4 regions of the Paenibacillus riograndensis SBR5 genome follow, and region 2 is predicted to be linked to each of the others. Evidence: riboswitches for the same ligand, from Rfam matches in the RefSeq annotation. Region 2 holds a riboswitch; each other region holds the start of a gene.
The links. Region 2 has a riboswitch for thiamine pyrophosphate ahead of PRIO_RS02600 (ABC transporter substrate-binding protein). Riboswitches for the same ligand answer to the same signal wherever they lie in the genome.

Region 1 (2,902 bases), 410 kb from region 2:
AACCGTGGATGGCTTGGGTGTGCTGGAAGCAGAGACCGTAATTATTTCGACCGGGGCTTCGGCGAGGTACCTGGGCATCCCCGGAGAGCAGGACAATGTCGGACGCGGGGTCAGCACCTGCGCTACTTGCGACGGGTTCTTCTTCCGCGGCAAAAAGATTGTAGTGGTTGGCGGCGGCGACTCCGCCATGGAGGAAGCAAGCTTCCTGACGCGGTTCGCTTCCAGCGTGACCCTGGTCCACCGCCGTTCGGAGCTGCGCGCTTCGAAGATCATGCAAGACCGCGTGCGGGAGAACAGCAAGGTGGCCTGGGCACTGAACCGCACGCCGCTTGAAGTCGCCATCGGGGATACCGGGGTGAAGGGACTGAAGGTCCGCAACAATGAGACGGGGGCTGAAGAGCTTGTGGAAGCGGATGGCGTATTTGTCGCTATCGGCCATACACCGAACACGGCCTTCCTGGGCGGGCAGATCACTACCGATGCTAACGGCTATATCGTGGTGAATCCGGGTACAACAGAAACCAACATTCCGGGCGTGTTTGCTTGCGGCGATGTGCAGGACACCCGTTACCGCCAGGCGATCTCGGCTGCCGGGACCGGCTGCATGGCCGCCATGGATGCCGAGAAATATCTGGAAGGCTCGATGGTGCATGACTGGAGCGAAACGCTGGATAAGTAACGGAGGCGCTCAGTCAGCAAAAAATTTCATTGACACAAAATACCAATCCATGTAAATTGTATTTAATTAGATAAGATACCCACTAGGGGAGCCTGAATAGGCTGAGACGGGATAACTGATTCCCGGACCCTTGAACCTGATCTGGATCATACCAGCGTAGGAAAGTGGAGTCGGACCTTTTTTAGCGCAGCCTTCTTTGGCTGTTCCTGAATAAAGCCGCTCCAGGTGGAGCGGCTTTTTGAATTATAAGAATTTATAGGCTCTGCGCTATAAATTATCCTTTTAATTCTCGCTGAAACGGTAACTTCCTTATGCAAGGACGGTGCAGCCGTTTCGGCTTGCTGCGTGATTATCTTATCTGCACATTGCTCATAGGGCATAGAGGAGGAGATAAGAATGTCAGATTCAGTAAAGAAGGAAGAGGTTAACCTTTCAGGATTCCCCGCGAGCCGCAAGGTGTATGTAGAGGGCTCACGCCCGGATATTCAAGTGCCGATGCGTGAAATCTGTCTCAGCCGGACTGAGGGCGTGGCGGGAGATTCGGACAATGCGCCGCTGCGTGTCTATGATACCAGCGGGATTTATACGGACGACGGACAAGAGACCGATATCCGCAAGGGGCTTCCGCCGCACCGGTTATGCTGGATTGCGGAACGCGGAGATTCAGAAGAATACGCCGGGAGAGCCGTGCAGCCCGGGGATAACGGAAGAACTGTGGACGGGTTGCCGGAAGAAGGCTATTCCGGCTTGAAGCGGCGTCCGTTAAGAGCGCGTGAGGGCCGCAATGTCACCCAGCTGCACTATGCGCGGCAGGGGATCATTACACCGGAGATGGAGTATATCGCCATCCGTGAGAACACCCGGCCTGAATTCGTAAGGGACGAGGTCGCGGCAGGCCGGGCGATTATCCCGTCCAATCTCAACCATCCCGAGAGTGAGCCGATGATCATCGGGCGTAATTTCCTGGTCAAGATCAATGCGAACATTGGAAATTCTGCCGTATCTTCATCTATCGATGAAGAAGTGGAGAAGATGAGGTGGGCAACACGCTGGGGGGCCGACACGATTATGGACCTCTCCACCGGTGCAAAAATCCATGCCACCCGCGAATGGATTATCCGCAACTCGCCGGTTCCAATCGGTACAGTGCCCATCTACCAGGCGCTGGAGAAGGTAAAAGGAATCGCTGAGGATTTGACCTGGGAGCTGTACCGCGACACGCTCATTGAACAGGCGGAGCAAGGTGTGGATTACTTCACCATTCATGCCGGGGTGCTGAAGCGCTATATTCCCCTTACGGCCGGCAGAATGACGGGAATTGTCTCACGGGGGGGTTCCATTATGGCGGCCTGGTGCCTTGCCCATGATCAGGAGAACTTTTTATATACGCATTTTGAGGAGATTTGCGAGATTATGAAAACTTATGATGTCGCCTTTTCCCTGGGAGACGGACTCCGCCCGGGCTCCATCGCCGATGCCAATGATGAGGCCCAGTTTGCTGAACTGGAGACGCTGGGGGAGCTGACGGCGCTGGCCTGGAAGCATGACGTTCAGGTGATGGTGGAAGGTCCAGGCCATGTGCCGATGCACAGGATCAAGGAGAATATGGATAAGCAGCTGGAGCTTTGCCGGGAAGCGCCTTTTTACACACTCGGTCCGCTGACCACGGATATTGCCCCCGGCTATGACCATATTACATCGGCAATCGGTGCGGCAATGATCGGCTGGTTCGGGACAGCGATGCTCTGCTACGTTACCCCGAAGGAGCATCTGGGCCTGCCGAACAAGAACGATGTGCGCGAAGGTGTCATTACTTACAAAATCGCTGCACATGCCGCTGACTTGGCCAAGGGGCATCCGGGCGCGCAGGATCGGGACAACGCACTCTCCAAGGCGCGGTTCGAGTTCCGGTGGCGAGACCAGTTCCACTTGTCGCTGGACCCGGAACGCGCGCTGGAGTACCATGATGAGACGCTTCCGGCGGAAGGCGCCAAAACAGCGCATTTCTGCTCGATGTGCGGCCCCAAATTTTGCAGCATGCGGATCTCGCACGATATCCGCAATTCGTCCAGGCTGAGCAGAATGCTATAACCTGCAGCAACCTTTCCAAGAGGCTGTTTCCGACGCTATAACATGCGGAGGGGACAGCTTTTTTCTATATACATGTCATTCCGTATCCACGTGGCAATTCAATCATTTGGTCAGTGTTATTAAGTTTATGAA
Region 2 (2,902 bases):
TGGCGTCCGGGGCATAGCCGTCGGCTCCAACCTTTTCCCATAATGTTCTGTCAATATTAAACGGCATTCCGCCGACTAGAATTTTAATGCGGTCCAGCCCGGCATGCGTACGGATCGAGGCAATCAGACGCTGGACCTCCGACACATGATAAGCCATGGTAACCGAGACGGCCAGGAGATCTGCAGGCTGCTCTTTTAAATAGCGGATCAGTCCCTCAGCAGGCATATTGGAGCCCAGATAGCAGGTGTTCCAGCCCTCCATTTCGAAGAAATCAGCGAGCATACGCAGCCCGATTTCATGCAGCTCCTCGCCCACACCGACCGCTACCAGCGTTTTGCCGCCTGTCTGTGCGGCCTGAATCCAACGCGGGTAGAGCTGGGAGATGATGCTTTGGGTACAGGCTGTACAGTAATGCTCCTGGGCTACAGTAATGCGGCCAAGCTGCCATAGACGGCCAATCTCATACTGGCTGTTCTGGAAAAGATGCAGATAGAGATCACGGATAGGCACACCGCCCTCATGCAGCCCCAGCACGAACTCCGAAGCCTTACGGCGCTCACCGGCCAGAAGCAGCTTCAGGTACTCCTCTGCCTCGCGATAATAGGGCTTTTCCGGCTGAAGAAAGGTAGGCAGGCTCTCCTCTCCGCGCGTATGGTGAAGCCCCATGTCAAGATAGCTTAAAATCAGCTCTTTTTCCGGCGTTTCCACCTGGGAGCTTATAGCCTCCTTCATCAGATCCAAATTAATCTGCAGATCTTCGGCCGTAATCTTATACTGGGCGAGCAGCACCTTCAACCATATAATATAATTTATAAACAAAAGCGGGCTATCCAGCGCCACACTTTGGGCCAGATACCGGAAATGATATAGAGAATCCTGTTTGGTTCTTGCTACTCCCGAAGGGCCGAATCTTTGCCGCAGCTCGGGCTGCCGCTCATACTGACGTAAAGTGACTTCTTCCGCCAACTGCTCCGCTAGCGCCTTCAGCCGTTCCCCGGCATTTTGCTGGTCAGCGAACATAGGGTCACTCCTTTTTCTGAAACGGAATTGTAGAGCCTGTCCGTATTATAACATAAGGCCAGGTTACCCCGGCGGGCCTGGACGTTCTTGGCAGATTGCCGCTATTTTGGCAGGCGGCTACTGGACAACCCCGCAGGCGACAGCTATAATACACCGTAAGAACACAGCAATTTTACCCATAACTTCATAGTACCAGGGGGGCTGGAATTGGCCGGCTGAGAGTGTATCCCGCGAAGATACTGACCCTTATACCTGATCTGGATAATGCCAGCGTAGGAATCCATCACCCGCTATTCAGCCCAATTGGCCTAAGCGGTCACCTAACGCAACTGCAGGCGTCCCGATCTCCGGGGCGCTTTTTTTGGTATGGACATCATCAGAATTTGGAAGACTGGGGAGAGCTGGAAGGAGAGAAGAAATGGGAGTCAAAAAAACACTAATGCTCTGCATCAGCTGCATGCTGGTCATCGTAATGGCCGGCTGCGGCAGCAATAATGCAAATTCCGGGGGGAATAGTGCTGCTCCATCCGGAGACAGCACCGCCGCGCCCGAGGCTACCGCCTCAGCGACGGACGCTCCAAAAGAGCTGACCAAGATTAAGGTCGCTCTGGACTGGACGCCGAACACCAACCATACCGGCCTCTATGCAGCCAAGGAGCTGGGATATTATGCGGAGGAAGGCCTCGATGTAGAAATTGTGCAGCCCGGTGCCGCCGGTGCCGACACGATGGTCACCTCAGGCGAAGCCGCTTTTGGCATCAGTGCCCAGGAGGCGCTGACACTGGCCCGGCTGCAGGATGTGCCGATCGTCTCGATCGCTGCAATCATCCAGCATAATACCTCGGGGTTTGCCGCTCCGAAGGACCGCAATATCAAGACGCCCAAAGACTTTGAAGGCAAAACCTACGGCGGCTGGGGCTCTCCCGCAGAAGAAGCGGCGATGAAAGCAATCATGGACCCTGAAGGCGGCGATGTCAAAAAGGTGAAGCTGGTCAATATCGGAGAAGCCGATTTCTTCACTGCCGTGAAACGCGACATCGATTTTGCGTGGATTTTCTACGCCTGGACCGGCATCGAAGCCGAACTGCGCGGTGAGCCGGTTGACATGCTGTATTTGAAGGATTACGCGCCGCAGCTGGATTACTATACACCGGTTCTGACCACCAGCGAAAAGGAAATTGCCGAGCATCCGGAACTGGTGAAGGCATTCCTTGCGGCTACAACCAAAGGCTATCAGTATGCAATCGACAAGCCGGAAGAAGCTGCCGCTATCCTCTCCAAGGCTGTGCCGGATCTCGATCCCAAGCTGGTCCTTGCCAGCCAGAAATGGCTGAGCCCGAAATATAAAGACGATGCCGCCCGCTGGGGAGAGCAAAAAGCAGAGGTCTGGAAGAATTACGCCGACTGGATGTACGGCCTGAAGCTGCTGGACAAACCGCTGGATGCCGCTTCGGCATTCACCAATGATTATTTGCCGCAAGGCCAGTAATTGTACTGTGCACATCCTACAAACTACAATACCAAACCTGAAAGGATCTGATTGACATGGCCAATACCCTGCTCAGCATTCAAGTCATCCCTAAAACTCCGAACAACGAGGATTCCATTCCTTATGTAGACAAGGCTATTGAGGTGATCCAGCAATCCGGTGTCAAACACCAGGTCAACCCGCTCGAAACCACGATGGAAGGTGAACTGAGCGAACTGCTCGAAGTGGTGCGCCACATGCATGAGGCACTGATCGCATCCGGCAGCCCCAGCGTCATCTCACAGATCAAGATCGCCCATAACCCGAGCGGAATCAGCATGGACAAGCTGACGGAAAAATACCGGCCGTGAGATCGTACTGGAACCAAATCTGGCCGCCCCTTGTGGCGGTCA
Region 3 (2,902 bases), 3.1 Mb from region 2:
CGCCAAGAGGGCGGGGATCGGCCAGGGTTCACTGTACCGCAGATTCACGGATAAAGGCGAAATCTGCTCCGCCCTGCTCTCAACCAGCTCCGAGCGTTTTCTTTCCCGTCTTGAACAGGAGCTGCAAGCCACCACGGGAGCTTCCAACTCACTGGAGGACCTGCAGAGCAGTATTGAGCAGGTCGTTGATTTCATTGACCAGCATGCCGAGCTGCTGCAGATGATCAAGTCCGAGTTCACCGGCAAAAAACAGCTCACTCAGTTTGAGCATCCGATTTTCCGGCGTCTGAACGAAGTGATGACCCAGCGCCTCCGGCGGGCAGCGGATGATGGTTTGCTGATTGCAGTTGATCCGCAATTTGCCGCTACCGCCCTGATTGCCGTACTAAGTCCTGATCTCTACCTCTACCAACAGAAGCTGCACAACTCTACCAAAGAGGAAATCTCCCGGGGGGTCCTCGCGCTGTTCGTCACTGGAATCCAGCGAGCCTGACCTTCCTGAGCGTTGATCCTTTGACAACACGGCTGAATATGCTATATTAATTAGCAATTGCGAATTCAATATTGACCTGCTATTTCACTAGGGGAGTCTGCCGACTGAGATGAAGCGTGAAGCTTCGGACCCTTGGAACCTGATCTGGATCATACCAGCGGAGGGAAGTGGAACAGAAACGATCAGCGGTGCCGCTATACGTCTACTGCCTGAACCTTTCAGACCCATTTGTCTCCACTCGGAGACAGATGGGTCTTTATTGTGTTGCCGCGCAAATGAAAGGAGGCTTAGCTCATACGAATATGATCTCAATGACGGATCTGTCCTATTCTTTCGGCACATCTCCAGAAACTCCGGTATTCAGCGGCCTGTCAATGGATGTGCGCCAAGGGGAATTCATTTCTCTGGTCGGTGCCAGCGGCTGCGGTAAAAGCACGCTGTTTAAAATCATTGCCGGATTGCTTCAGCAGACCGGCGGTGAGCTCAATATTCCCGGAACGATATCCGCCGATCCTTCCTCTCGTTTGGGCCGGGTTGCCTATATGCCCCAGCAGGATCTTTTGCTGCCCTGGAGAACCGTGCTCGACAACTGCCTGCTGCCCTGGGAGCTGAACAGAACAGGCAGCAAAACGGAAGCTGTAAGGAGTATCCGCAATATGCTGGAGCGTTTTGGCCTGGCAGGTACAGAGCAGCGTTATCCGCACGAGCTGTCCGGCGGAATGCGCCAGCGGACCGCTATGCTGCGGACACTGGCTGCCGGCCATAAGCTCATGCTTTTGGATGAGCCCTTTGGAGCACTGGATGCCATCACCAAACGCGGGCTTCACCGCTGGCTGCTGGAGCTGTGGGGCAGTCTGGAGCAGACCGTGCTGTTCATCACCCACGATCTGGAGGAGGCGCTCCTGCTCAGCGACCGGATCTATCTGATGTCCGGCGGCGCTGGCGGCGGTGTTCAGGAATTCCCGGTAGATCTTCCGCGCCCCAGACATTACCGCTTGAACTATGACCCTCATTTTGTTGCTTTACGGGCGGATTTGGAACGGAGGCTGTATGAGACGTACATATCTTAGAACATTTTTACGCGAATATGGCCCCTTCGCCCTGCTGGTGCTGCTGACTCTTGCCGCCTGGGAATGCGCCGCCCGGTTGAAGCTTGTCCCTGCCTTCATTCTTCCGGCCCCTACGGCCATATGGAAGGCTATGCTGGATCAGAGGCTGCTGCTCTTTGGAGAACATTTGCCCGCTACACTGCAGGAGGTGCTGCTGGGTTTTGCGCTGTCCGTGTGCTGCGGTGTGCTGCTGGGTACCGGAATGCATATGTTCTCTCCACTGGAGAAAGCGCTGTACCCCTTGCTGGTTATCAGCCAGACGATTCCGCTGATCGCGCTCTCCCCTATTTTTATTATGTGGTTTGGCTATACGTTGTGGAGCAAGGTGGCTGTGGTCTTTCTGACCGCTTTTTTTCCGGTTGTCATCGGCACTTATGACGGTTTGCACAAAAGAGGTGCGGTGTACAAAGAGCTGCTGCTTACACTAGGTGCGAACCGCTGGCAGATTCTGCGGAAAACCCAGATCCCCCCTGCATTGCCCTCGCTGTTTTCGGGACTCAAGCTCTCTATTGTCTACTGTGTGATTGGCGCTACAATCGGGGAATGGCTGGGCGGCAGCCGGGGACTCGGGTATTTCAGCCGCCGGATGGCGGGCAATCTGCAAAGTGCAGAGATGTTCGCCGCTGTGTTTCTTTTATCGGCACTCGGTATCGTTCTGTTCCTAAGTATTAAGCTGCTCGAAAACATTATTTTGCAGAAAAGAGGCATTCATCGATGAACATCTTTCCTTCAGAACATCCCGTTAGTAAAAGAAAGCGCCCCTTGCTCTCCCTGTCGCTGCTTCTATCTCTTGCCCTTGCGGTAAGCGGCTGTGGAGGGGACAACCATGCTGCTCCCGCCAGCTCGGCTTCAGCAGGGAACGTTGACCAGCCCCACAAGCTGACAATTATGCTCGACTGGTATCCGAATGCCGTCCACTCCTTCCTGTACGCTGCGCAGCAGAAGGGCTATTTCGAAGATGAAGGTCTGGCTGTGGATATCCAGATGCCCGCGGACAGCAATGATGCCCTGAAGCTGGTAGCCGCCGGCAAAGTCGATCTAGCCTTAAGCTACCAGCCGCAGGTGCTGATGGCCCGGGGGGAGCAGATTCCGGTGAAGTCCGTCGCCGCCATCGTCCGGCATCCGCTGAACCATCTGATGGTACCGGCGGACAGCGGGATCAAAAGCCCGAAAGAGCTGGCAGGCAAAAATGCCGGATACTCTTCGATTCCCCTGTACGAAGCCATGCTGAAAACAATGGTCAAAAGCGATGGCGGCGATCCGTCGGCAGTGAGGCTGACCGATGTGGGTTTTGATCTGA
Region 4 (2,902 bases), 2.3 Mb from region 2:
AGCCATCAGCAGCGGATCACGGGCGGTAGCGATAGCCGTATTGAGCAGCACAGCGGCGGCCCCCAGCTCCATCGCTTCCGCCGCTTCGGACGGACGGCCGATACCGGCGTCAACAATAACCGGAAGATCCACCTCCGAGATGAGAATGCGGAGCAGCTCTTTGGTCCGCAGGCCGCGGTTCGAGCCGATAGGTGAGCCGAGCGGCATAATTGCGGCTGCTCCAGCCTCTTTCATCCGAATTGCAGCGGAGAGGTCCGGGCTCATATACGGCAGCACCACAAAACCTTCGGCGGCCAGTATCTCCGTAGCCCGGATGGTCTCCAGATTATCCGGCAAAAGATATTTCTGATCGTTAATGACCTCGATCTTGACCCAGTTGCCAAGGCCTGCGGCTCTGGCCAGCCGGGCGATCCGCACCGCTTCCCCGGCGGTGCGCGCCCCTGACGTGTTAGGCAGCAGGGTCATATGGGGAGGAATATGGCTGACAATATTGTCGCGGCTCTCGGGATCTACGCGGCGAAGGGCAACCGTGATCACCTGTGAGCCTGAAGACGCAACCACCTCGGGAATCAGCGTATTCCGGCTGTATTTGCCGGTGCCGATGAACAGCCGGCTTGATAATGTGATGCCGCCAATCACTAATGGATCTAACATAAACTCGCCTCCTGGTATGGAATAGGATAATAACTGCCGGGTTTGCTGAATGAAGAGCTCCACGGGACTGAAACATTCCCATTAGCCCGCACCCGAAAACCCGCTTCAGCCCCCGCCTACAAAATGCACCAGCTCCAGCCGGTCCCCTTCGCTGAACGATGTCCCGGCGTAATGCTCCCTGTTCACAATTTCCCCATTGCGCTCCACGATCACAAGCCGTCCGCTCCATTCGGGCCGGCTGAGCAGATCCGCTACCGTCCGGCAGTCTTCCGCTATCTCCAGGGCTTTGCCATTGATGATCAGATTCATGCCTTCTCACCTCCTTTGCGTTATGACATCCAGAGCGGCCCGAACCGGATGAGACTGACTCCCGCTTCAAGCCTCCCGGACCGCCAACCGGTAAGCACGCGCGGCGGCCACAGGGTCTTCCGTACTGCAAATGCCGGACATGACCGCAATCCCGGCTGCGCCCTGCCGGATCACCTGAGCGGCATTGCCCGGCTCTATGCCGCCGATGGCAATCAGCGGCATACGGCTGCGGCGCACCGCTTCCGCCAGCAGCCCCAAACCGCGCTCCTGCTGACCGGGTTTGCAGGCGGTAGGAAAAACATGGCCGAACAGGCCGTAGTCGGCCCCATGCCGGCCCGCTTCCGCAGCTTCCGCCGCGGAATGCACCGACCTTCCCAGCCGCAGGCCGGGAGCGGCGGCGCGGGCCGAGGCCGGCGGCAGGCTGTTCCAGGCCAGTTGAACAGCGCCTGCACCGGCGGCCAGCGCAACATCCAGCCGGTCATTGATGACCAGGCTGGAAGCGGGAACCCCCGCAAGCAGCAGCTGCTTCGCCATGTCCAGCAGCTCCAGGGCGGGCCGGTGCTTTTCCCGGAGGTGGATGTAGTCCACGAGCGGATATACAGCCGCTGCTAGATTAATGAACCTTCCCGGCTCCAGCTTCCCGTCCGAGATCAAATGAATCTCCGCCACAGCTTCACCTTCTTTTCGCTATATTCTTGGAGCAGGCCGGACACACAAAAAAACCGCCCCCGATAGGAGGCAGTCATAAATTTGTACAGGAATACGGGCGTATATGGATACAACCCCGCTGCAGTTCATTCATTCTCCGCTTTCCTACGCTGGTTTTAACCAGATCAGGTTCAAAGGGTCCGAACGGAACGTTCGTCTCAGCCTTGCGGCACCCCTAGGGACAATTCCAATATTCAGTTGCTGACGTGGTTCATATTAACATATAATTCCTCGGAAAAGCTATCCCTTTTGCCGAAAAACTGCTTCCCTGGCACTTGGCATGTGCAGCAAAAAGAGCGGGCCGCGAGGGCACGCTCTTTTTGCTGCTGTATTTTTAAGCAAGCCTGGTTTACACATCGGCTCTTAGCCGTTGACAATTTCCCCGCCATTGACATGCATTACCTGCCCGCTGACATAGGATGAATCCTCCGAAGCCAGGTAGACATAGGCTGGAGCCAGCTCTTCCGGCTGTCCCGGACGTTTCATCGGCTGTGTGCCGCCGAACTCGCTGACCTTTTTGGCATCAAACGTAGATGGAATCAGCGGTGTCCAGATCGGGCCCGGAGCTACGGCATTGACACGGATGCCTTTTTCCGCCAGATTCATCGACAGCGAGCGGGTGAAGCTGAGAATTGCGCCTTTGGTCGACGAATAGTCCAGCAGCTGCGGGCTGCCCCGGTAGGCTGTGATCGATGTCGTGTTGATGATCGTAGACCCTTTCTTCAAATGCGGCATGGCGGCTTTGGTCAAATAGAACATGGAAAAAATATTGGTGCGGAACGTCCGCTCCAGCTGCTCCGAGGTGATATCCTCAATCTTGTCCTGCGGATGCTGCTCGGCGGCGTTGTTGATCAGAATGTCGAGTTTGCCCAGGCCTTCCACTGTTTTGTTGATCAGATCCTGGCAGAACGCTTCTACCCCGATGTCACCGGCTACCAGAATACACTTCCGGCCCTCCTGCTCGACCTGGCGTTTCGTTTCTTCGGCATCGGCATGCTCATTCAGATAGGAAATGACCACATCCGCACCTTCTTTGGCAAAATGAACGGCAACCGCGCGCCCAATGCCGCTGTCGCCTCCCGTAATGAGCGCCGCCTTGCCCAGCAGCTTGCCTGCCGCTTTATAGCTTGAGGTTTCAAATTCCGGGCGCGGCTTCATCTCGCTCTCAATTCCGGGCTGCCGGTCCTGCACCTGAGGTGGCAAAGTTTTTGTGGATTGCTTGTTGTCTGGC

Region 1: another riboswitch for thiamine pyrophosphate. It lies ahead of thiC (phosphomethylpyrimidine synthase ThiC); the one in region 2 lies ahead of PRIO_RS02600 (ABC transporter substrate-binding protein).
Region 3: another riboswitch for thiamine pyrophosphate. It lies ahead of PRIO_RS15095 (ABC transporter ATP-binding protein); the one in region 2 lies ahead of PRIO_RS02600 (ABC transporter substrate-binding protein).
Region 4: another riboswitch for thiamine pyrophosphate. It lies ahead of PRIO_RS11590 (thiamine phosphate synthase); the one in region 2 lies ahead of PRIO_RS02600 (ABC transporter substrate-binding protein).

What each region holds. Positions count from the first base shown of each region.
Region 1 is NZ_LN831776.1:170,363-173,264, forward strand. Features, by position in the region: gene trxB (thioredoxin-disulfide reductase) at 1-679, shown strand, start outside; TPP riboswitch at 754-859, shown strand; gene thiC (phosphomethylpyrimidine synthase ThiC) at 1,076-2,770, shown strand.
Region 2 is NZ_LN831776.1:582,808-585,709, reverse strand. Features, by position in the region: gene PRIO_RS02605 (cobalamin B12-binding domain-containing protein) at 1-1,021, opposite strand, end outside; TPP riboswitch at 1,206-1,317, shown strand; gene PRIO_RS02600 (ABC transporter substrate-binding protein) at 1,440-2,510, shown strand; gene PRIO_RS02595 (thiamine-binding protein) at 2,567-2,860, shown strand; gene PRIO_RS02590 (ABC transporter permease) at 2,857-2,902, shown strand, end outside.
Region 3 is NZ_LN831776.1:3,635,456-3,638,357, reverse strand. Features, by position in the region: gene PRIO_RS15100 (TetR/AcrR family transcriptional regulator) at 1-493, shown strand, start outside; TPP riboswitch at 573-676, shown strand; gene PRIO_RS15095 (ABC transporter ATP-binding protein) at 769-1,563, shown strand; gene PRIO_RS15090 (ABC transporter permease) at 1,544-2,320, shown strand; gene PRIO_RS15085 (ABC transporter substrate-binding protein) at 2,317-2,902, shown strand, end outside.
Region 4 is NZ_LN831776.1:2,868,602-2,871,503, reverse strand. Features, by position in the region: gene PRIO_RS11600 (thiazole synthase) at 1-654, opposite strand, end outside; gene thiS (sulfur carrier protein ThiS) at 760-963, opposite strand; gene PRIO_RS11590 (thiamine phosphate synthase) at 1,030-1,632, opposite strand; TPP riboswitch at 1,757-1,858, opposite strand; gene PRIO_RS11585 (SDR family oxidoreductase) at 2,035-2,902, opposite strand, start outside.